3 regions of the Pantoea anthophila genome follow, and region 1 is predicted to be linked to each of the others. Evidence: predicted binding sites of a transcription regulator. Region 1 holds the regulator's gene; each other region holds the start of a gene.
The links. The regulator PurR, encoded in region 1, represses purine synthesis genes. The targets are predictions, from matches to a motif close to CANGCAAACGTTTGCNTG.
Positions count from the first base shown of each region.

Region 2: a site for PurR is predicted at 4,345-4,362, ahead of cvpA (colicin V production protein). Genes of this name have one in related genera too.
Region 3: a site for PurR is predicted at 1,882-1,899, ahead of OJ965_RS14600 (amino acid aminotransferase). Genes of this name have one in related genera too.

Region 1 is NZ_CP110473.1:2,161,608-2,169,342, forward strand. It holds gene OJ965_RS12595 (Grx4 family monothiol glutaredoxin) at 1-28, opposite strand, end outside; gene OJ965_RS12600 (C40 family peptidase) at 394-1,182, shown strand; gene cydH (cytochrome bd-I oxidase subunit CydH) at 1,230-1,319, opposite strand; gene purR (HTH-type transcriptional repressor PurR) at 1,601-2,626, shown strand; gene punR (DNA-binding transcriptional activator PunR) at 2,623-3,528, opposite strand; gene punC (purine nucleoside transporter PunC) at 3,635-4,837, shown strand; gene cfa (cyclopropane fatty acyl phospholipid synthase) at 5,146-6,294, shown strand; gene OJ965_RS12630 (riboflavin synthase) at 6,523-7,182, opposite strand; gene OJ965_RS12635 (MATE family efflux transporter) at 7,391-7,735, shown strand, end outside.
Region 2 is NZ_CP110473.1:1,202,440-1,210,174, forward strand. It holds gene truA (tRNA pseudouridine(38-40) synthase TruA) at 1-276, shown strand, start outside; gene OJ965_RS08275 (DedA family protein) at 306-968, shown strand; gene accD (acetyl-CoA carboxylase, carboxyltransferase subunit beta) at 1,113-2,027, shown strand; gene folC (bifunctional tetrahydrofolate synthase/dihydrofolate synthase) at 2,122-3,390, shown strand; gene dedD (cell division protein DedD) at 3,380-4,162, shown strand; gene cvpA (colicin V production protein) at 4,426-4,911, shown strand; gene purF (amidophosphoribosyltransferase) at 4,949-6,466, shown strand; gene OJ965_RS08305 (UbiX family flavin prenyltransferase) at 6,580-7,149, shown strand; gene argT (lysine/arginine/ornithine ABC transporter substrate-binding protein ArgT) at 7,410-7,735, shown strand, end outside.
Region 3 is NZ_CP110473.1:2,588,719-2,596,453, forward strand. It holds gene asnS (asparagine--tRNA ligase) at 1-322, shown strand, start outside; gene ompF (porin OmpF) at 623-1,729, shown strand; gene OJ965_RS14600 (amino acid aminotransferase) at 1,963-3,153, shown strand; gene OJ965_RS14605 (MBL fold metallo-hydrolase) at 3,217-3,846, opposite strand; gene mepK (peptidoglycan L,D-endopeptidase MepK) at 3,886-4,434, opposite strand; gene ldtD (L,D-transpeptidase) at 4,620-6,431, opposite strand; gene mukB (chromosome partition protein MukB) at 6,581-7,735, opposite strand, start outside.

The DNA.
Region 1 (7,735 bases):
GCTGAATTTTTTCTACAGTACTCATAATTGCCTTCCTTAATTCGTCACTTCGTGTTTGTTTATTGTAGCGACTTCGCAGCGTGACTGAAAACGAGATTTTGATCGCTGCCTGCTGAAATCGCCATCCTGGTTAAGTCATGACAGGCACAGCGTGAATTTCTGATTATTAACAGCCGGTAACAGATTAATAATTCGTAATAATTTCGTTGATATAAGACGCTGAAAATGTTCATTTTCAGCACAATCGCGTGGGTTGCAAAGATTAACAATAAAAGGCATTACAGTTTTTAAAAGAACTGGACTAGAATGGCTTCGGCGCTGATCCTGGATCAGATTAATCTCAACTTTGTCGCGGTGCGTAGTGGCCCTGACAACTTAACTACTTAATGGACTATGCGTTTAATCATTACGCTTTTTATGCTGGCCTTTGCGCAACTGTTCTTCAACATCGCCGCCGCGTCTCCGCACGCTCCGGTGAACGTCAGTACGCATAAAGCAGAGAAAAAGAGTGCGCGCGAGGATGAGCGCCGCAAACGTCGCGTGGTGAAAACCACGACAAAAAAAACCCGTCTCAGCCCGGTTCAGAAACTCAAAACGAAAAAACAGAAAAAAGTTGAACTGACCGCTAAACAGACACCTGCCAAAAAAACCTCGCTTAAGACCGCCCGACTCAGCACCAAAGAGAAAAAACGCTACGGCCACCAGCGCCTGCTGAAAAACGCCGATGCCAGCGAGACCGGCACCATTAAAATGAGCAAATCTCACCGTCAGCGCTACCAGAAAGCGCGTGAAACGGCGATGACCAAGCTCATGGGCCAGCTGGGCAAACCTTATCAGTGGGGCGGCACCTCCCCCCACACCGGCTTCGACTGCAGCGGTCTGGTCTGGTACGCCTATAAAGATCTGGTGAAGTTTAAAATTCCGCGCACCGCTAACGAGATGTATCACCTGCGTGACGCTGCCCCTATCAAACGTGAGTCACTGGAAAAAGGCGATCTGGTCTTCTTCCGCATTAATGGCCGCGGAACCGCGGATCACGTCGGGGTTTACCTGGGTGACGGCAAGTTTATTCAGTCACCGCGTACCGGCAAAGATATTCAGATCAGTGCGTTAGGGGAAGATTACTGGCAGCGTCACTACATAGGTGCGCGTCGTGTAATGACGCCGAAAACCATTCGCTGAGCTGATGCAGCGTCAGAAAAAAGCCGGGAGAAGTCCCGGCTTTTTTATCAGTGCAGTACAGCGGTAAAACTAAAGGCCACAATCATCAGCAGGCAGCCGACAGTGGTCATTAACGCCAGTTTAAGATCGGTACTCATGGGTTGCTCCTTAACCACATAATCATTGTGGTTATTCTATTTTCCCACAGCTGTGGGTAAAAATCTCGTTTTATCCGTTCAGCCTTGTTAGAATCCCGCCCTTGTTGCGCAACGCGCGCAGCCCTGATTCCGTTTGCGCACTTTTTCAGGCATTTATTCTCCGTCGGCCGCCGGTTTAATGCGCCATAACACGGCATTTTTGCGGAAAATACCCTGAGCAGACGCAAACGTTTAACACTACGCTTATCATACAGTTAGATAAGTCCTGGAGTCCGATTTTCATGGCAACAATTAAAGATGTGGCAAAACGCGCTGGCGTCTCCACGACCACGGTTTCGCACGTCATCAATAAAACCCGCTTCGTGGCTGAAGAGACGCGCGATGCGGTCTGGCAGGCGATCAAGGAACTGCACTACTCGCCGAGCGCCGTGGCGCGCAGCCTGAAGGTGAATCACACCCGGACGCTGGGGCTGCTGGCCACCTCCAGCGAAGCGCCCTATTTCGCTGAGATTATCGAAGCGGTCGAGAATCACTGTTTTGACAAAGGCTATACGCTGATTCTGGGGAATGCGCATAACGATCTGCAAAAACAGCGCGCCTACCTCAGCATGATGGCGCAGAAGCGCGTCGATGGTCTGCTGGTCATGTGCTCTGAATACCCGGACGACCTGCTGCAGATGCTGGAAGAGAACCGCAATATCCCGATGGTGGTGATGGACTGGGGCGAGTCGCGCGCCGACTTCACCGATACGGTGCTGGATAACGCCTTCCAGGGTGGCTATCTGGCGGGACGCTATCTGATTGAGCGCGGCCACCGCGACATCGGCGCCATCCCCGGTCAGATGGAGCGCAACACCGGGGGCGGACGTCATGCCGGTTTCCTTAAGGCGCTGGAAGAGGCGGGCATTCAGCCGCGCGCCGAGTGGATCGTGCAGGGTGACTTTGAGCCGGAGTCGGGCTATCAGGCGATGCAGCAGATCCTGTCGCAGAAGCAGCGCCCGACGGCGGTGTTCTGCGGTGGCGACATCATGGCGATGGGGGCGATTTGCGCCGCTGACGAGATGGGTCTGCGGGTTCCACAGGACATTTCGGTGATCGGTTATGACAATGTGCGCAACGCGCGCTATTTTGCGCCCGCACTGACCACCGTCCATCAGCCCAAGGCTCAGCTGGGTGAGAAGGCGCTGGATATGCTGCTTGATCGCATTACCAGCAAGCGCGAAGTGTCGCAAACGATTGAAGTCCATCCCACGCTGATTGAACGCCGTTCAGTTGCGGATGGTCCGTTCCGCGACTATCGCCGTTAATCCTCGCTTAACCACTCCTGATTAAGCGTTTGCGCATCACCCAGATAGCTGAGTAACCAGCCTGTTGCCGGTGATGCGCGATCCTCTGCCCAGCTGACACAGCAGGGGCTGTCCGGAAACGCCTGCGGCAGCGTGAGCTCCACCAGCGCGCCGCTGTCGAGCAGTGGCCGGGCCAGATGGCCTGGCACCATCGCCACGCACAATCCCGCCTGCACACACTCCAGCCCGGTTTGCCATTCCGGCACCACCAGCCTGCGCTGATTGTCCAGCGTCCACGTCATGCGCCGCGGCAGCGCCCGTGACGTATCCTCCAGCACCAGCGACGGCCAGTGACGCAGCGTGTCATCATCAATCCGGGTTGCCTGCGTCAGAGGATGATCGGGTGCAACCACGCAGCGCCAGTTGAGCTTCCCCATATCCCGAAACGCAAACCGTCCGCCAACCGGTATCGCCTGGGTCGCACCAATCGCGACATCGACCCGGCCATCGGCCAGGGCATCCCAGACCCCGTTGAAGACCTCATAGCTGATGTGCAGCTCCATGTCCGGGAAGTGGCGATAAAAATCTTTAACCAGCTGCCGGGTACGCTGCGGTTTGGCGATGCGGTCAACGGCAATGCTTAGCTGTCCGCGCCAGCCGTTAGCCAGCTGCTGACACTGCTGCCGGGTTGCGAGCATTTTTTTGATGACGCTGCGCCCTTCCCTGACAAAATGCTCTCCCGCCGGGGTCAGTACCACTTCACGGTGCTGACGCTCAAACAGCGGCACCGCCAGCCAGGTTTCCAGCTGGCGAACCGTATAGCTGATGGCAGACGGCACCCGATGTAACTCCTGCGCGGCGGCGCTGAAACTGCCCCCGCGTGCAACCGCGTCAACCACTTCCAGTGCATACTCTGACCACATAATCTGCCTTCAAAAATTTTAACAGCAACCGGCAAATATTACCGTTTCACAGCCGCAAACGCACCTTTTACACTCTGCCGCGTTTACCCTGCAAAATGAGAATCTGATGTTGTCGAATATAGGATTTATGCCCTACCTCGCTCTGCTCAGCATGCTGGGCTTTTTAGCCACCGATATGTACCTGCCCGCCTTTGGCGCGATGCAGGAGACGTTCCGCACCTCGCCCGGCCTGATCAGCGCCAGCATGAGTCTGTTTCTGGCCGGCTTCGCCTGTGGTCAGCTCTTCTGGGGCCCGCTCTCCGATCGCATCGGCCGTAAACCCGTGCTGCTGGCCGGGCTGGCACTGTTCGCCGCTGGCTGTGCGGGTATGCTGTGGGTGAATGATATCTTTCTGATGCTGGCGCTGCGCTTCATTCAGGCGATTGGTGTCTGTGCTGCCGCCGTAAGCTGGCAGGCGCTGGTCATCGACCGCTATCCGGCGGCGCGCGCCAGCAAAGTGTTCGCCACGATCATGCCGCTGGTGGCCCTCTCACCGGCGCTGGCACCGCTGCTCGGGGCATGGCTGATCGGCCATTTCCACTGGCGTTCGATTTTCCTGGTGCTGACCCTGATTGCGGTGGCGCTGATTCTGGTCACGCTGCGTCTGCCCGCGGTGAAACCCGCTCCGCAGGAGAAAGGGGCACAGCCGGGCTTCTTCACGCTGCTTAAATCCCGCGTCTACAGCGGTAACGTACTGATCTACTCCGCCTGCTCCGCCAGCTTTTTTGCCTGGCTGACCGGCTCACCCTTTATTCTGGCGGGCCTGGGCCTTTCCCCCGCCGACATTGGCCTGAGCTATCTGCCACAGACGCTCGCCTTTTTAATCGGTGGCTTCGGCTGTCGCGCCCTGCTCAACCGCTTTAACGGCGCACAGCTGCTGCCCTGGCTGCTGGGGGTCTACAGCCTGAGCATTCTGGCACTGTTTGCGGTCGCGCTTTCGGGTCAGGGAACGCTGCTCAGCCTCATGGTGCCGTTCTGCGGAATGGCGCTGGCTAACGGAGCGATCTATCCGATTGTGGTCTCCAGTGCGCTGATGCCCTTCCCGCACGCTACCGGCAAAGCCGCCGCGTTGCAGAATACGCTGCAGTTAGGCCTCTGCTTCCTCGCCAGCCTGGCGGTGTCGGCGGGATTAACTCAGGCACTGCTGACCACCACGCTGATTATGACAGTGACGATTCTGCTCGCCCTGATCGGGTACGTCATGCAGCGCGCCGCAAGCGCACAAACTGTTGTTGCCACTGCGCAACCTGCCTGCCAGGATAATCATTAAGACGCTAACTTTTTAGTTAGCGCCCTAACAATAAGTCATTGAATATTGACCCGCGTGAGAATATACTCATCCGGGTCAACAAATCTGTAATAAATCAACAATATAATAACGTAATAATCTGATTGGCACGCTGTTGCCGGGACGGTATTCGCACGCGTTATTCCCTCTTACCGGCCCTGCTTCAGCCTGTTCCAGTCCTCTGTATCTTACAGATAATCGGTTTGCGGAATCCTCCGTGACGTTTCTCAATGCCTGACGAATTGGCTATTCTTTGTTCAGGTTCAGATTGGACAGGTGGTGGAAAAGCTATGAGTTCATCTTACGCAGAAGCAGTGACTCCTGAAGATAATCATTGGTATCGCATCGTTCACGAACTGCTGGAAAAAGCGGACATCGAAATAAATGGCTCACGTCCATGGGATATCCGCATTCATCATCCCGGTTTTTTTAAGCGTGTTCTGCAGGAGGGATCGCTGGGGCTGGGCGAAAGCTATATGGAGGGGTGGTGGGACTGCGACCGTCTGGATATGTTCTTCCACCAGGTGCTTAAACATAAACTGGATCAGCAGCTCCCGCACCATTTCAAAGATACCCTGCGCATCGCCGCCGCCCGCTTAACCAACCTGCAGTCCCGCAAGCGGGCCTGGATCGTGGGCAAAGAGCACTACGATCTCGGCAACGATCTTTTTTCACTGATGCTTGACCCTTACATGCAGTACTCCTGTGGCTACTGGAAAGAGGCCACGACGCTGGCGTCGGCGCAGGAAGCCAAGCTGGATATGATTTGTCGTAAATTAGCGCTGGAACCCGGGATGTCGCTGCTGGATATCGGCTGCGGCTGGGGCGGACTGGCGGAATTTGCCGCACGTCATTATGGCGTCAGCGTGCATGGCGTGACTATCTCGGCCGAGCAGCAGAAGCTGGCGCAGCAGCGCTGTGAAGGGCTGGATGTGACGATTCTGCTGCAGGACTATCGCGATCTGAACGAGCAGTTTGACCGCGTGGTGTCGGTCGGTATGTTTGAGCATGTCGGGCCTAAAAACTACGCGACCTATTTCGACGTGGTCGATCGTAATCTTAAGCCTGACGGGATTTTCCTGCTTCACACCATCGGCGCGATTAAAACCGATATGCGCGTTGACCCCTGGATCGATAAGTATATTTTCCCGAACGGCTGCCTGCCTTCGGTGCGTCAGGTGGCCGATGCCAGCGAGCCCCATTTTATTCTGGAGGACTGGCACAACTTTGGCGCAGATTACGACAGGACGCTGATGGCATGGCATGAACGCTTTTTGCAGGCCTGGCCTCAGCTGGCTGAGAGTTATGGCGATCGCTTTAAGCGTATGTTCGCCTACTATCTCAACGCCTGTGCCGGTGCGTTTCGCGCGCGCGATATTCAGCTGTGGCAGATCGTCTTCAGTCGTGGCGTAGAGGGGGGATTGCGCGTGGCGCGGTAGAGGATTCGAAGGCCTGCCGAAGTCAGACCCGCGTTAACCGCAACGGAGAAGTTAAAGGCACAGGGAACAGGGTCAGAAGAGGAAAGCGTCACGCGCCAGGGAGGGCGCGTGTCGAGCGTGTCAGGGATGACGGCTTTTGCGTCTTTCCGATCTGACCCTGTTTCCTGCGCAGGTGCAATCTCACAGCGAATCGGGTCAGCGGTTCAACAGGCGCTGTCACGCCTGATATTAACTCTCTGCGGCAGGTTGTCCGGTCAGCGCGCTCATGGCTGCCGCGGCATCACGCTGGGCGAGCACGCGCTCCACGGTCTCGACGATCGCCTGAGTATGTGGATCGATCTCAATATTGACCCGCTGTCCAAAGGTCTTCGCCCCCAGCGTGGTGCGTTCCAGCGTTTCCGGGATCAGATAGACGCAGAACTTCGTTCTGGTCACATCCCCGACCGTCAGGCTGATGCCGTCGATACCGACGAACCCTTTATGCAGAATATATTTCATCTGCGCCGGGTCCTGGATTTTAAACCAGACTTCGCGGTTATGTTCTGACTGGATAATTTTGCAGATCTCAGCCGTGGTCATAATGTGACCCGACATCAGATGCCCGCCGATTTCATCGCTGAATTTTGCTGCCCGCTCGATATTGACCACGTCGCCCTCACGCAAATCGCCGAGGTTCGTCACCCGCAGCGTCTCTTTAATCAGATCAAAGCTGACGCGATCGCCGTCGATTGCCGTCACGGTTAAGCAGCAGCCGTTATGCGCGACGGATGCGCCCAGCGCCAGACCCGGCAGGAGTTCTTCCGGCAGCCGGACAGTATGGGTACGAAACAGCTCTTTCTCTTCGATGGACACGATCTCTGCCATGCCCTGCACAATTCCGGTAAACATATTCTTTGCCTCTGAAAATCCGACGTTTGTGCCAGTTTACCACAGCTCAGGCCCGCTGTTAGATTTCAGCCCCTGCCACGGCGTTGAGTCAGTGCAAACCGCATTGTGTGACAAAGATTGGCGAATGGGGTTACGCCAGTTACACTAACTCACGAAATTCCCCGGGCTTTTTGCCCCTTTTCTTTCCTATAACTCGTCAGGTGTTAACGTGCAGAAGTATTTAACAGAAGCGCGTCAATTGCTGGCCCTTGCGATTCCGGTCATCCTTGCTCAGGTGGCCCAGACCGCAATGGGATTTGTGGATACCATTATGGCCGGCGCCGTCAGCGCCACGGATATGGCCGCCGTTGCTGTCGGCACCTCTGTCTGGCTTCCGGCCATCCTGTTTGGTCATGGTCTCCTGCTTGCATTGACGCCCACCGTTGCGCAACTCAACGGTTCAGGTCGCCGCGAACGCATCGGTGAACAGATTCGCCAGGCATACTGGCTCGCCTTTTTTGTCTCCCTGCTGATTATGGTGCTGCTGTGGCACGCGGGTTACCTCATCCGCGCA
Region 2 (7,735 bases), 960 kb from region 1:
CACCTCAACGTGACGCGTCAGGGCCCTTACGTGATTGTGGATATCAAAGCCAACGCCTTTGTGCATCACATGGTGCGCAATATCGTGGGCAGCCTGATGGAGATAGGCTGCGGCAACAAGCCGGAGTCATGGATGGCAACGCTGCTGGCGGCGAAAGATCGGACGTTAGCGGCCGCTACAGCCCGGGCAGAAGGGTTGTATCTGGTGGCGGTGGATTATCCATCCCACTTTGCGTTACCACAGCCGCCGATGGGACCCCTGTTCCTCGCGGATTAATTCATTTTCAGGACATTAAAGGGCACGCTATGGAGTTCCTCCATTTTCTGGTTGATTTTGTTCTGCACATTGATGTGCACCTTGCCGAGCTGGTTGCTCAGTACGGCGTCTGGATTTACGCGATTTTGTTCCTGATTTTGTTCTGCGAAACCGGACTGGTGGTGACGCCCTTCCTGCCGGGCGACTCCCTGCTGTTTGTCGCAGGCGCGCTGGCAGCCCTGCCGGGGAACGATCTGAATGTGCATCTGATGGTGGCGCTGTTAGTGACCGCCGCGATTCTGGGCGATGCGGTGAACTACACCATTGGCCGGCTGTTTGGCGAACGGTTGTTCAGTAACCCGGACTCGAAGATTTTCCGCCGCAGCTATCTGGATAAAACCCATGCGTTTTATGCCCGTCACGGCGGAAAAACCATCATCCTGGCGCGCTTTGTGCCAATCGTCCGCACGTTTGCGCCGTTTGTCGCCGGTATGGGCCATATGTCCTATCGCCACTTCGCGCTGTTCAACGTCACCGGTGCGCTGTTATGGGTCCTGCTCTTCTCCTATGCGGGCTACCTGTTTGGCGATCTGCCGGTGGTGCAGGAAAACCTGAAGCTGTTGATTGTGGGCATTATCCTGGTCTCCGTCCTGCCGGGCGTCATCGAAGTCTGGCGTCATCGCCGTCAGGCTAAACAGCAGAAGCTGCCCTGAGACTTTGCTCAGGGGTAAGACCAGATTTTTATCCACAGTCTGAACAGGTTGTGGTTTAATGAGCGACATTTACCGTCTGCTGAAGCGGTTTTCAGCAGTATCAAGACGACTGGACCAGGTCAGTTTTAAACAGAAAGGTCATCAATGAGCTGGATTGAACGAATTCTTAATAAAAGCACCACGACGCCTGCGCGCAAAGCCAGTATCCCGGAAGGGGTCTGGACCAAGTGTGACAGCTGTGGCCAGGTTCTCTACCGCGCCGAGCTGGAGCGTAATCTCGAGGTCTGCCCGAAGTGTGACCATCACATGCGTATGCACGCCCGTGAGCGTCTCGGTAGTTTCCTCGACCAGGGCACCCTGGTTGAGCTTGGCAGTGAACTCGAGCCGAAAGATCTGCTCAAGTTCCGCGACTCCAAGAAGTATAAAGATCGTCTGGTCGCCGCCCAGAAAGACACCGGCGAAAAAGATGCATTGATTGTGATGAAAGGTCAGCTGCACGGCATGCCGGTTGTTACGGCCGCCTTTGAATTTGCCTTTATGGGCGGTTCAATGGGCTCTGTGGTCGGCGCGCGTTTTGTCCGTGCGGTTGAGCAGGCGTTAGAAGATAACTGTCCGCTGATCTGCTTCTCCGCCAGTGGCGGCGCGCGTATGCAGGAAGCGCTGATGTCGCTGATGCAGATGGCGAAGACCAGTGCGGCGCTGGCGAAAATGCAGGAGCGCGGTCTGCCTTACATTTCCGTGCTGACTGACCCGACCATGGGCGGTGTTTCCGCCAGTTTTGCCATGCTGGGTGACCTCAACGTGGCGGAACCGAAAGCGCTGATCGGCTTTGCCGGCCCACGCGTTATCGAACAGACCGTGCGTGAAAAACTGCCGCCAGGCTTCCAGCGCAGTGAGTTTCTGATTGAAAAGGGCGCGATCGACATGATCATCCGCCGTCCGGAAATGCGCTACAAACTGGCAAGCCTGCTGGCAAAAATGATGAACCTGCCGGCACCGCTGCATGACGGTGAACAGTCCGCCCCTGCGCCGACTGAATCGGAAAGCAACGAGGCCTGACAGGAGATAGAGAGGCGCGTCCACCGCGCCTCTTACCAATGCACCGTATACCGCAGCAGCAGTCTGCCGGGTATCAATAAGCAAAACGGGACATATGGACAATCTTCACCTTCCTCAAGCCACGTCGCCTTTGGCCACGTGGCTTTATTATCTTGAGCACCTGCATACCCAGGCGATCGAACTGGGTCTGGATCGCATTCGCCAGGTGGCACAACGTCTCGACCTGCTGAAACCCGCCCCCTTTGTTTTTACCGTCGCCGGTACCAACGGCAAAGGCACCACCTGCCGCACGCTGGAAACCCTGCTGATGGCCGCAGGCTATCGGGTTGGCGTCTACAGCTCACCCCATCTGGTGCGCTACACCGAGCGCGTCCGGGTTCAGGGAGAGGAGCTGAGCGAAGCGCAGCACTGCGCCAGCTTTGCGGAGATTGAAGCGGGACGGGCAGACATTTCACTGACCTATTTTGAATTTGGCACGCTCTCCGCGCTCAATCTGTTTCGCCAGGCGAAGCTGGATGTGGTGATCCTCGAGGTGGGCCTCGGCGGACGACTGGATGCCACCAATATCGTTGATGCTGATGTCGCCGTCGTCACCAGCATTGCTCTGGATCATACCGACTGGCTTGGCCCGGATCGCGAAAGCATCGGCCGGGAAAAAGCGGGTGTGTTCCGGGCAGGCAAACCGGCGGTGGTCGGTGAGCCGGAAATGCCGCAGAGTATCGCCATGGTGGCGCAGGAAAAGGGCGCTAAGCTGATGCAGCGCGACCGTGAATGGTCCTTTCATGCGCAGGCGGAAAGCTGGTCGCTGCGGGATGCGGCCGGTGAACTGAACGATTTGCCCCTGCCGCAGGTGCCGATGCCCAACGCGGCGACGGCACTGGTGGCCCTGCGCATGTCCGGGCTGGCGGTCAGCGAGGCGCAGATTCGCGCCAGCCTGCCGCTGGCGATGCTGCCAGGACGTTTTCAGACCATCAGTGAATCCCCCCGTGTGATTCTGGACGTGGCGCACAACCCGCATGCGGCGGGCTATCTGGCTTCTCGACTGGCCGCCCTGCCGGCACGCGGCAAAGTGCACGCGGTTGTGGGTATGCTGCATGATAAAGATATCGCCGGAACGCTGGCGGCGCTGGCTCCGGTGGTGGATGCCTGGTACTGCGCGCCACTTGATGGCCCGCGCGGTGCCACGGCGGAGCAGCTGCTGAGCAGCCTGCCGCAGGGCGAGGCGTTCAGCTCGGTTGAACTCGCCTGGCAGCAGGCGCGTCAGCAGGCCGCGCCGCAGGACGTTGTGCTGGTTTGTGGGTCATTCCACACCGTGGCGCAGGTCATGGAATCGATTGAAACGGAGAAAGGACGTGGCAAGTAAGTTTCAGAACCGTTTAGTCGGCACGATTATTCTGGTCGCCGTTGGCGTGATTGTCCTGCCAGGGCTGCTGGATGGTCAGAAAAAGCATTATAAAGAGGAGTTCGCCGCGATTCCGCTGGTGCCAAAACCGGACGACCAGCAGGACAGCGAAATGGTGCCGCCGGTCACGCAGTCGCTGCCGTCGCAGCCGCCGGAAGGGGCGGGCAATGCGGTGAGCAGCAGTAACGGCAGCGGTAAAACCAACGTGACGGCGGAACAGGGCCGCACCCAGCCGGAAGAGGAGAGCGATCCGGCTGTGGTCTCGCCGCCGCCGGTTCATCAGTCTGCGCCTGCGCAGACGGTCACGAAGCCGAAGGTCACCGAGCAGCAGAAAGCCAGAGTAACCGAGCAGCCTAAGCCGAAGCCCGTGGAACAGCCGAAGCCGAAAGTGGCAGAGCAGCCGAAGCCGAAGCCGGCTGAACAGCCTAAAGCGGTTGAGCAGCCGAAGGAAGAGACAGCGCCGAAAGCGGCAGAGACTACCGCGCCGGCAGGACAGGCGTATGTGGTGCAGCTTGGGGCGCTGAAAAATGCCAGCAAAGTGAACGAGATCGTGGCACAGCTTCGGCTCTCGGGCTATCGCGCCTTTACCGTGCCGTCAACGCCGGTGCAGGGGCAGATTACCCGTATTTATGTCGGGCCGGACGCCTCTAAAGCCAAAATGCAGAGCGCAGTGGGCGAGCTGAAAAACATCTCCGGACTGGGCGGTGTGGTGAAACCCTACAGTGCCCGTTAATCAGACGATTGGCGCTGCCGATAGCAGTAACAGGCAGCGTCTTTTACCGGCTGACGCGTTCATTTATAGCGCAGCGTGACGGAAAAAGTGACGATTTTCAACGGCATGAACGACTGAGAATCACCCGGGCGATAGCGAATTTTTTTATCGCCTTTTTTATGGATGCAGAAAAGGAAAACCGCTACGCAAACGTTTTCTTTTTCTGTTAGAATGCGCCCCGAACTGGATGCAGGGGTGCAATTGCACTGGCGCTGGAAGAGTTCATGATCTGGATTGATTACGTCATTATTGCGGTAGTTGGTTTTTCGGCTCTGGTCAGCCTGATTCGTGGGTTTGTCCGGGAAGCCTTATCTCTTGTTACCTGGGGATGCGCGTTTTTTGTCGCCAGTCATTACTACGCCTACCTTGCAGTCTGGTTTACAGGTTTTGACGACGAACTGGTTCGTAACGGTATCGCCATCGGTGTGCTGTTTGTGGCAACCCTGATAGTCGGGGCCATAGTGAACTACGTTATCGGCACGCTGGTGGAAAAAACCGGCCTGTCGGGAACCGACCGGGTGTTGGGAGTCTGTTTCGGGGCGTTGCGTGGTGTGCTGATTGTGGCCGCTTTGCTGTTCTTCCTTGATACATTCACTGGCTTTTCCAAAAGTCCGGACTGGCAACAGTCTCAACTCATTCCCGAGTTCAGTTATATCATCAGGTGGTTTTTTGATTACCTGAAAAGCACGTCGAGTTTTTTACCCCGGTGATGTGACCGGGAGTGCGGCTTAATGAGGAAATGACAACATGTGCGGTATTGTCGGTATCACCGGTTTCATGCCGGTCAACCAGTCGATCTATGACGCGTTAACGGTGCTCCAGCACCGCGGGCAGGATGCCGCAGGCATTTGTACTATCGATGCGCTGAAATGTTTTCGCCTGCGAAAGGCAAACGGCCTGGTCAGCGACGTTTTCGAAGCACGTCACATGCAGCGTCTGCAGGGCAACATGGGCATTGGTCACGCGCGTTATCCTACGGCGGGAAGCTCCAGTGCCTCTGAAGCGCAGCCTTTCTACGTCAACTCGCCCTATGGCATCACTCTGGCGCACAACGGTAATCTGACTAACGCCCATGAACTGCGTAAGCACCTGTTCGAAAAGGGTCGCCGTCACGTTAACACCACGTCAGATTCTGAAATCCTGCTGAACATCTTTGCGCAGGAACTGGATCGCTTCCAGAACGATCCGCTGGAAGCTGACAACATTTTTTCTGCGGTTGCAGCCCTGCATCAGCAGGTGCGCGGCGCTTACGCCGTCGTGGCGATGATTATCGGACACGGCATGGTCGCCTTCCGCGATCCTAACGGCATTCGTCCGCTGGTCCTCGGCAAGCGCGTCATCGCTGACGGCCGTACCGAATATATGGTTGCCTCAGAGAGCGTGGCGCTTGATACGCTGGGCTTTGAGTTCATCCGTGACGTGGCGCCGGGTGAAGCGGTTTATGTTACTGAAGAGGGCCAGCTGTCGACCCGTCAGTGTGCTGAAAACCCGAAAAGCAATCCGTGCCTGTTCGAGTATGTCTATTTTGCACGTCCCGACTCGTTCCTCGACAAGATTTCGGTCTACAGCGCCCGTGTCCGTATGGGCACCAAGCTGGGCGAAAAAATTGCCCGCGAGTGGGAAGATCTCGATATCGACGTGGTGATTCCAATCCCGGAAACCTCAACCGATATCGCGCTGGAGATTGCGCGTATTCTCGATAAACCCTATCGCCAGGGCTTCGTGAAGAACCGCTACGTCGGCCGCACCTTTATCATGCCGGGCCAGCAGTTACGTCGCAGCGCAGTGCGTCGTAAGCTCAACGCGAACCGCGCGGAATTCCGTGATAAAAACGTGCTGCTGGTGGATGACTCCATCGTGCGTGGCACCACTTCCGAGCAGATCATTGAGATGGCGCGTGAAGCGGGCGCAAAACGGGTTTACCTGGCGTCAGCGGCCCCGGAAATACGCTTCCCGAACGTCTACGGCATCGATATGCCGAGCGCCACGGAGTTGATTGCCCATGGCCGCGAAGTGGAAGAGATCCGCCAGCTTATCAAAGCGGATGCGCTGATTTTCCAGGATCTCAACGATCTGATCGAAGCGGTGCGTGAAGAGAATCCGGATATTACCCAGTTTGAATGTTCGGTTTTCAACGGCGTCTACGTGACCAAAGATGTCGATCAGCAGTATCTGGAGTATCTTGAGTCGCTGCGTAATGATGACGCGAAAGCGCTTCAGCGCCAGAACGAAGTCGAGAACCTCGAGCTGCACAACGAAGGCTGATATCCCCTGAAGGCGGACAGCACAGAACAGGGCGGGAGCAATCCCGCCCTGTTTGTTTTCAGAAATCGTCCGGCCGCGTTATGATGGTGCATTAGCGGAGACAAGGTTGGACTATGAAACGACTCATCATTGGCATCTCTGGCGCAAGCGGGGTGATCTACGGCGTGCGCATGCTGCAGGTGTTGCAGCAGGTGGAAGAGGTGGAAACGCATCTGGTCATGAGTCAGGCGGCGCGACAGACGCTGGGACTGGAGAGCGACTACTCGGTTCGCGACGTACAGGCGCTGGCCGATGTGGTGCACGACGTGCGCGATATTGCCGCGAATATCTCCTCCGGGTCGTTTAAAACGCTGGGCATGGCGATCTTACCCTGCTCGATGAAAACCCTGTCGGGCATCGTTCACAGCTACAGTGACTCCCTGCTGACCCGTGCAGCGGACGTGGTGTTAAAAGAGCAGCGTAAACTGGTGTTGTGCGTGCGCGAGACCCCGCTGCATGTCGGTCATCTGCGCATGATGACCACGGCGGCCGAACTGGGGGCTATCATCATGCCGCCCGTCCCGGCGTTCTATCACCGTCCTGATACCATCGGGCAGATCATCGACCAGACCGTTAATCGCGTTATCGATCAGTTTGATATCGACCTGCCGGAAGATCTGTTTATGCGCTGGCAGGGTGCATAAAGTTCCGCGGGCGCACTTAATTAGTGCATAAGCGCGCCCCGGATCACTCTTCGTGCATCTGACGCACCAAAAGTTAACATCATCGCTTTTTCTCTTTTACTTCACTGCTATATTCCCCCCTATAAACAGGCGGTTTTCACCGCACTGGCGTCACGCTAACTGCGTGGATAACTTGCAGATCTGGCATGAAACATGCAGATTAATTAGCGCATTCACATCACGAACCACATAACAAAAAGCACTTCACTTGAGGGTAATCTATGAAAAAGCGTGTTCTGGCTCTTTCCCTGATGCTGGGCTTATCCAGTGCTGCCAGCGTCTTTGCAGCGGTTCCGGGGTCGATCCGCATCGGTACAGATCCAACTTACCCACCGTTTGAGTCAAAAAACGCGCAAGGCAAGTTAGTGGGCTTCGATATCGACCTCGCTAACGAAATCTGCAAACGTATCCATACCCAATGTACCTATGTCGAAAGTGATTTCGATGCGCTGATCCCTTCACTGAAAGCGAAGAAAATTGATGCCATCATCTCCTCACTCTCCATCACAGCAAAACGTCAGGAAGAGATCGCCTTCTCAGAAAAACT
Region 3 (7,735 bases), 430 kb from region 1:
GAAAGATATTAAGGCGTTCTATATGCGCCTGAACGAGGATGGCAAGACCGTGGCGGCGATGGACGTTCTGGCGCCGGGCATTGGTGAGATCATCGGCGGTTCACAGCGTGAAGAGCGTCTGGATGTGCTGGATGCGCGTCTGGAAGAGATGGGGCTGAATAAAGAGGATTACTGGTGGTATCGTGACCTGCGTCGCTATGGCACCGTTCCGCATTCTGGCTTTGGTCTGGGCTTTGAACGTTTAATCGCCTATGTTACCGGTGTACAAAATGTCAGGGACGTTATCCCCTTCCCACGCACCCCACGTAATGCGAGTTTCTGACATTCGGCATTAAATATAAGAAAATCATATATATAAAGAGGTCGGCACTGCCGGCCTTTTTTTATTTTTGTAAATTTTGAGTTCTCTCACAAAGTTCCGTCTTTTTTACATTTTGTAATACATATTTTCCTTTAGAAACCAGATTACGAGTTTAGTAGCATTTTCGCGCTAGAATTACAGCGGGGGGGATGGAAAGATGCGTGCAGACACAGGAAGACACCAAACTTCGTTGAGGGTTCTGTAAAGATTTCCTTACGGCAGTGGCAGGTGTACAAATAACTCCAATGAGGGTAATGAATAATGATGAAGCGCAATATTCTGGCAGTGGTTATCCCTGCTCTGTTAGCCGCCGGCGCAGCCAATGCTGCCGAAATCTATAACAAAGACGGCAACAAACTGGACCTGTACGGTAAAGTCGATGCACGTCACCAGTTCTCTGACGACGCTGGCAGCGACGGCGATCAGACTTATGTGCGTTTCGGCTTCAAAGGCGAAACTCAGATCAATGACCAGCTGACCGGTTACGGCCAGTGGGAATACAACATTCAGGCGAACAACTCTGAAGGTGATGACGCACGTGATGGCACCAAAACCCGTCTGGGCTTTGCCGGTCTGAAATTCGGTGATGCAGGTTCAATCGACTACGGCCGTAACTATGGTCTGGTTTACGATGCAATCGGCTGGACCGATATGCTGCCAGTATTTGGTGGCGACTGGGGTAATTCAGACAGCTTCATGAACGGTCGCAGCACCGGCCTGCTGACCTACCGCAACACCAACTTCTTCGGTCTGGTTGATGGCTGGGATTTCGCAGTTCAGTATCAGGGCAAAAATGACCGTACCGACATTAGCCGTGCTAACGGTGACGGCTATGCGCTCTCAACTTCATACACCTCACCAATTGGTGTTGGCATCGTTGGTGCTTACAGCAGCAGCGACCGTACTAATTCACAGGCAGCGGGTGTTGCTGTCAATGGTAACGTAGTTGGTCAGGGCAAACGTGCTGAGAACTGGGCAACCGCGCTGAAATATGATGCGAACAACGTTTACCTGGCAGCGATGTACGGTGAAGGCCGTAACGCTACCGCTATTGGCGTCCCTGTAGCTAACACTGACGACTCAGTGGGTGCATTTGCCAATAAGAGCCAGACTATTGAGTTAGTTGCTCAGTACCAGTTCGACTTCGGTCTGCGTCCATCCATCGCATACGTGCAGCAGAAAGGCAAAGATATCGAAGGTATCGGCGATGCTGACCTGTACAAATATTTCGATGTTGGCGCGACTTACTACTTCAACAAAAACATGTCTACCTATGTTGATTACAAAATCAACCAGCTGGATGACAACAACCGCCTGAATCTGAACACAGATGACGTGGTGGGTGTAGGCCTGGTTTACCAGTTCTAATCCTGCTTTAAACATGTTGAAAAACGGGGCCACGGCCCCGTTTTTTTATGGCTGTTAATCACAACCTCTGCGCTGCTTAACCCCTTTCCGCTCTGCGTTAACGTCTTTATCTCCCCGTCGCGCAATCCGCACCGCAAAATAGAGCATTTTGATTCGCAAACGGTTGGCATTTGCTTGGCCGGACGTTAACCTGAGAGCCCTCTTGCAAACGTTCACGCTAATGGACCTGACACATGTTTGAATCGATCTCTGCTGCACCCGCCGATCCTATTCTCGGGCTCGCCGATCTGTTTCGTGCTGATGACCGCCCTGAAAAAATCAATCTGGGTATCGGCGTCTATAAAGACGAAACCGGCAAGACCCCGGTGCTGACCAGTGTTAAAAAGGCTGAGCAGTATCTGCTGGAAAACGAAACCACCAAAAACTATCTCAGCATTGATGGTCTGGCGGATTTCGCGCGCTGCACGCAGGCCCTGCTGTTCGGCAATGACAGCCCACTGATTAGCGCGCGCCGCGCACGTACGGCACAGACGCCAGGTGGCACAGGCGCGCTGCGCATTGCGGCAGATTTTCTGGCCACGCAGACGGCGGTAAAACGGGTCTGGATCAGCAATCCCAGCTGGCCGAATCATAAAAATGTGTTCAATGCTGCCGGTCTTGAGGTGTGTGAATATCACTATTATGACGCGGCAAACCATACACTCGATTTTGAGGGAATGCTGGCGTCGCTGAGTCAGGTTCAGCCTGGCGACGTGGTACTTTTCCACGGCTGCTGCCATAACCCGACCGGTATCGATCCGACAGCGGAGCAGTGGCAGAAGCTGGCAGAGATCTCACAGGCGAATGGCTGGCTGCCGCTGTTCGACTTCGCTTACCAGGGCTTTGCCCGTGGTCTGGACGAAGATGCCGAAGGCCTGCGTATTTTTGCCGCGTCACATCAGGAGCTGATTGTCGCCAGCTCATACTCGAAGAATTTTGGTCTCTACAATGAGCGCGTGGGGGCCATCACGCTGGTAGCGGCCGACGCCGGCGTAGCAGAAACCGCATTCAGTCAGGTGAAATACACCATTCGTGCCAACTACTCCAATCCCCCGGCGCATGGTGCGGCCGTCGTCGCGACGATTCTGAGTAACGACGCGCTGCGGACCATCTGGGAGCAGGAGCTGTCGGACATGCGTCAGCGCATTCAGCGCATGCGTCAGCTGTTTGTTAACACGCTGGCAGAGAAAGGTGCGCAGCGTGACTTCAGCTTTATCATTAAGCAAAACGGCATGTTCTCATTCAGCGGCTTAACCAAAGAGCAGGTTATTCGCCTGCGTGAAGAGTTCGCTGTGTATGCCGTTAACTCTGGCCGCGTGAATGTGGCGGGCATGACGCCGGACAACATGTCGGCGCTGTGCGAAGCGATTGTCGCGGTGCTCTGAGGCAGGCGATAAAACAAGAATGGGCCTGAGGGCCCATTTTTTATGGCAGCAAAAGGACTGTTTTTACTGCAGAAAAGGATTGCTGATGCGCTCCTGCCCCAGTGTGGAGATCGGGCCGTGGCCGGGCAGAAAAGTCACATCATCGCCCAGCGGCAGTAATTTAGTGTGAATCGCCTTAATTAACTGCTGATGATCGCCCTGCGGGAAGTCTGTTCGTCCCACGCCGCCATTAAAAATCACATCACCTGAAATCAGCAGCCTTCCGGGACGGTCAAAAAACACCACATGACCAGGGGAATGGCCCGGGCAGTGCAGGACCTCCAGCGTAGTCAGCCCGACCTGCACACTCTCCCCCTCTTCCAGCCAGCGATCCGGCGTAAAAGGGACGCACTCTTCCAGTCCGAACATCCGGCTCTGCGTGGGCAGCGCCTCCAGCCAGAAAGCATCCCGCTTTTGTGGCCCGACAATAGGGATCTGATAGTAAGCCGCCAGTTCTACCGCGGCTCCAACATGATCGAGATGACCATGGGTCAGCAGAATCTGAGCGGGTTTGAGTCTGAGCTGTTCCAGCGTTTGTTTAATCAGATCGGCATCGCCGCCTGGATCGACCAGAGCCGCTTCACGGGTGGTGTCGCACCAGATAACGGAACAGTTCTGGGCAAAGGCTGTAACAGGAATAATGTGGTAGTTCATAACGCTCCATGACCGGCTCACGCAGCGTCGCCGGTGTCGTTACCAGTGCCTGATCGGACCGGTATCAATATGTACAAAGTTACTGCGGGGATAATATCCTACACCACCCGCATGCAGAGATAACGCCGCTTTGCGTACATTGGCTAATGAAACCCCTTCAATATGGAAATCCATCGCCTGGCCTTTGGTGTGATAGCTATGCTTCGCGACTCCCGGACCGCTCTCACGTAACATATTGTTGGTCGCCAGTGAACGGTAGCCCGAGACCAGCTGGACAGGTTTGCGCGTACCGAGCAGTGCCTGCAGGCGGAAAATCTGATCGAAGAGGTGCGGATCAATGCTTTTCACTTTATTGGCGCGGTAGTCACGGAAAAAGTGATTTAATCGTGTCAACTCATCCTTGTCGTAACTCTTACCATTAAAAAATTCAGTTTTAAGGGTTTCACCGGTGTGAAGATTGTTAAGCATCAATACACGCGGGCGAGACGTTGAAAGCGAGGCCCTTGCAGAAGCGGGCAATAATGCCAGTCCGGCGGCGGCACTACCGCAAAGCAGCAGGTTGCGACGAAAAGAATCAATAGTAGACATGTAGCGGTTTACCTGAGAGTGAAGCCATAGAAATGTGCAAAAAGCGCACAGGCCGAACCATAACTTTCTCTCAGGTAAGCGTCAACCCATCTGGGGCGTGTTTGAGAGGCGATTCCCGAAGGAATCGCTCTCAGAGGATATTTCTTACGGTGCCAGGTGCGCCGCTAACGATTTAAAATCAATCACTAGAGCAGTAACTGTTTCGCCCGGCTCAGTGCCTGACTGCCCGAACGGGCGGTGTCATCATAATTGTAAATATCTGTTCGGAACTGCGGCTTGCCATCATCAGCAACCCAGGCAGTAAGGTAATAGAGATTGACCGGGATGCGATGGCGAATCGGCACATAACGGGTATCCCCCTCTTTCAGGGTGCTGGAAATACGGGAGTCGTTCCAGCCTGCATCCTGCAGTAACAACCCGGCCAGTTCTGATGCCTTATTCACACGCACGCAGCCTGAGCTGAGCGCACGAATATCACGCTGAAACAGGTTATGGTTTGGCGTGTCATGCAGATAGATGGCATCCGAACTAGGCATGTTGAATTTGTATCGGCCCAGCGCATTCGTCTGACCCGGAGCCTGAATCATCCGGTAAGGGAAGGATGCAGCGGAAACCATGCGCCAGTCGATCATGCTGGGATCGATCACTTCAGCGTCAGCACTCCAGCCCGACAGCAGGGTATAACCGTGCTTGTAGAGATAGGTGGGGTCCTGTTTCACTTTAGGGATGATATCTTTGCGCACCAGCGTCGTCGGCACATTCCACGGCGGATTGAGCACCACATTATTGAGCGCGCTGCGCATCAGTGGTGTTTTACGATCGGGACGCCCGACAATGACCCGGGAAGAGAGGATCTTGTTGCCGTTGTTGTAATAGATCAGCGAGTAGTTGGCGATGTTGACCATAATGCCGTTGTGCATATCATCCGGCAGCAGGCGCAGTCGCTGAATATTCAGCGCCAGTAACGAAGCGCGCATCTGGGGTGAGACGTTCAGCCACTGCCGCGTTCTGGCACCGATAGCGCCATCGCCATCCAGTCCCTGCCACTGCTGAAAACGTTTGACCGCCGCCACCAGCGTCTCGTCATAGACATTGGCGGTGTTGCCTTCCAGCGTCTGGCTCTGAACGTTGCCGGGTGACTGCGGCGATGGCGCAGGCAGATCGTTAACCGGCGTAGCGGAAGGACTCACTGCCACCGGCTGATCGCTGTGGGTTACCGGTGAAGGAGCGACCGGCACGGCATCATCATCCGGAGCCGGTGCGTTGCTCTGTGCGGTCAGCATGCCGCTGCGCTGCAGAATTTCACGCAGTGCGGGGACATCGTCACTGACCTGCCCCGGACGCAGCGTTTCGCTGTTCTTCAGCTGCGGCCAGGGTTGTTTATCACTGAGCAGCGCTTTCAGCGCAGCGTGCATCGGCTGATACTGAGGATGCTGCGGCTGCAGGGAAGCAACAAACGTACTGCTCGCGCCCGCATTGACCGCATTCTGCCACTGATTTACCACGGCCACCGACGGCTGTGTCAGCCTGTAGGGAACATTACTGTAGAGCCAGGTTTCCCCCTGCGTCGGCACGTTAGAGACAAACTGCAGGTAGCCCAGCATGGCGTCGGAGAGGGTCACGTCACGGGCAAAACCAGTGATAGCCGGGTTAGTCAGACGGTCAACCCAGCGCGTGAACTGCGGCTGAACGCCAGAGAGCGCCACCTCAGCCAGCTGCTGCTGAAACTTCTGAACCGCCTGCTCATCCTGCCAGAGCGGCTGCATGTGGCGGGACGCATACAGCGTTGCCAGCGGCGCGAGGTAAAATGGCTGATCGGCGCTGGAAAACGCCTGGCGGATACGTTGCTGACTGTCGGAAACCGAAACTGACGCGTGCGCGGTGCCGGGCATCGCGGCGATAACAGCGGCCTGTGGTAGCTTAAATGGAACAACCGTTAGCGCCAGCGCTAACAATGATATAACACGATGATGATTAACCTTTTTTGCCAGCAACATCCCTGCCCCCTTATCTTCTTAACTGCGCAGCGTTCCCTGTATCCGCTGCGATCGGGCTGTGACTCATTATGTTGAGTATACAAACAAAAACGGCATTTGCCTCATGCGACAAATGCCGTTTCCAGATTAACCAATGGTTCGGTTTTTGACTACGTCTCAGCCTGAGATTTTTCAGTGGTCAGATCGGGCAGAGCGGCCTCCCCGCTCCCGGCACGAGTGGGCACCGGATCGGCCGCAAATCCACGCAGGCCGACGACATGCACGTGCTCGGTGTTGTTAAACACCTTACGCACCAGTTTGTAGGTCGTGCCTTTCTCCGGGCTGATGTTCTCCGGCGCAGCAATCACCAGCTGCATCTCCAGACGTTCACACAGCTCAAACAGCGTGGCGATAGAGCGGGCATCCAGACGAGCCGCCTCATCCAGGAACAGCAGGCGGCAAGGTGAGATATCTTTGCCACGCAGACGGCGGGACTCCTCTTCCCAGCTCTGCACGACCATCACCAGAATCGACATCCCGGTACCGATCGCTTCGCCGGTTGAGAGCGCGCCACTTTCTGCACGCAGCCAGCCATCCGAACCACGGTTAACTTCCACCTCCATCTCCAGATAGTTGCGGTAGTCCAGCAGCTCCTCACCGATAGTCTGCGGCGTCCGCTGACCCATATCGATATGCGGGTTCAGACGCTGATAGAGCTTCGCCAGCGCCTCTGAGAAGGTCAGACGGTTACTGTTGAAGAGGTCCTGATGCTGTTCATGCTCTTCTGACAGCGTATCCAGCAGCATGGCATGGGTTTCGCGAACGTTAACGTTGAGACGTACGCTGCGCACCTGACCAAAGCTGACGGTCTGCAGGCCCTGATTCAGCTGACGGATACGGTTCTGTTCACGCTGGATGGTTTTACGGATGATGTTCGCCGCACTGCGAGAACTGATGGCCAGCATCTGCTCACGCGCGGTCAGCTCTTCCGTCAGGCGATTCAGCTCAATCTCCATCTGCTCAATTGCTTCCACCGGATCGTCAGTCCGGATAATGTCCTGACGAATACGCTCACGCAGATGCTGATAAACGGCGATAAAGAACTGAATTTTACGTTCCGGACGTTTCGGATCTTCCGATAGCCGCAGCACGTCGCGCAGATGTTCATTGTCCGCCACTGCCAGACGCAGCGCACCCAGCGCCTTATCCGACATCGAACGCAGTTCATCGCCACTCATGTAGGCGAGTTCACGACGATGCAGACGGCGCTCCACGCCATTCTCTTTGACCAGACGCAGCACCGTGCACCAGCCCGCTTTCGCGCT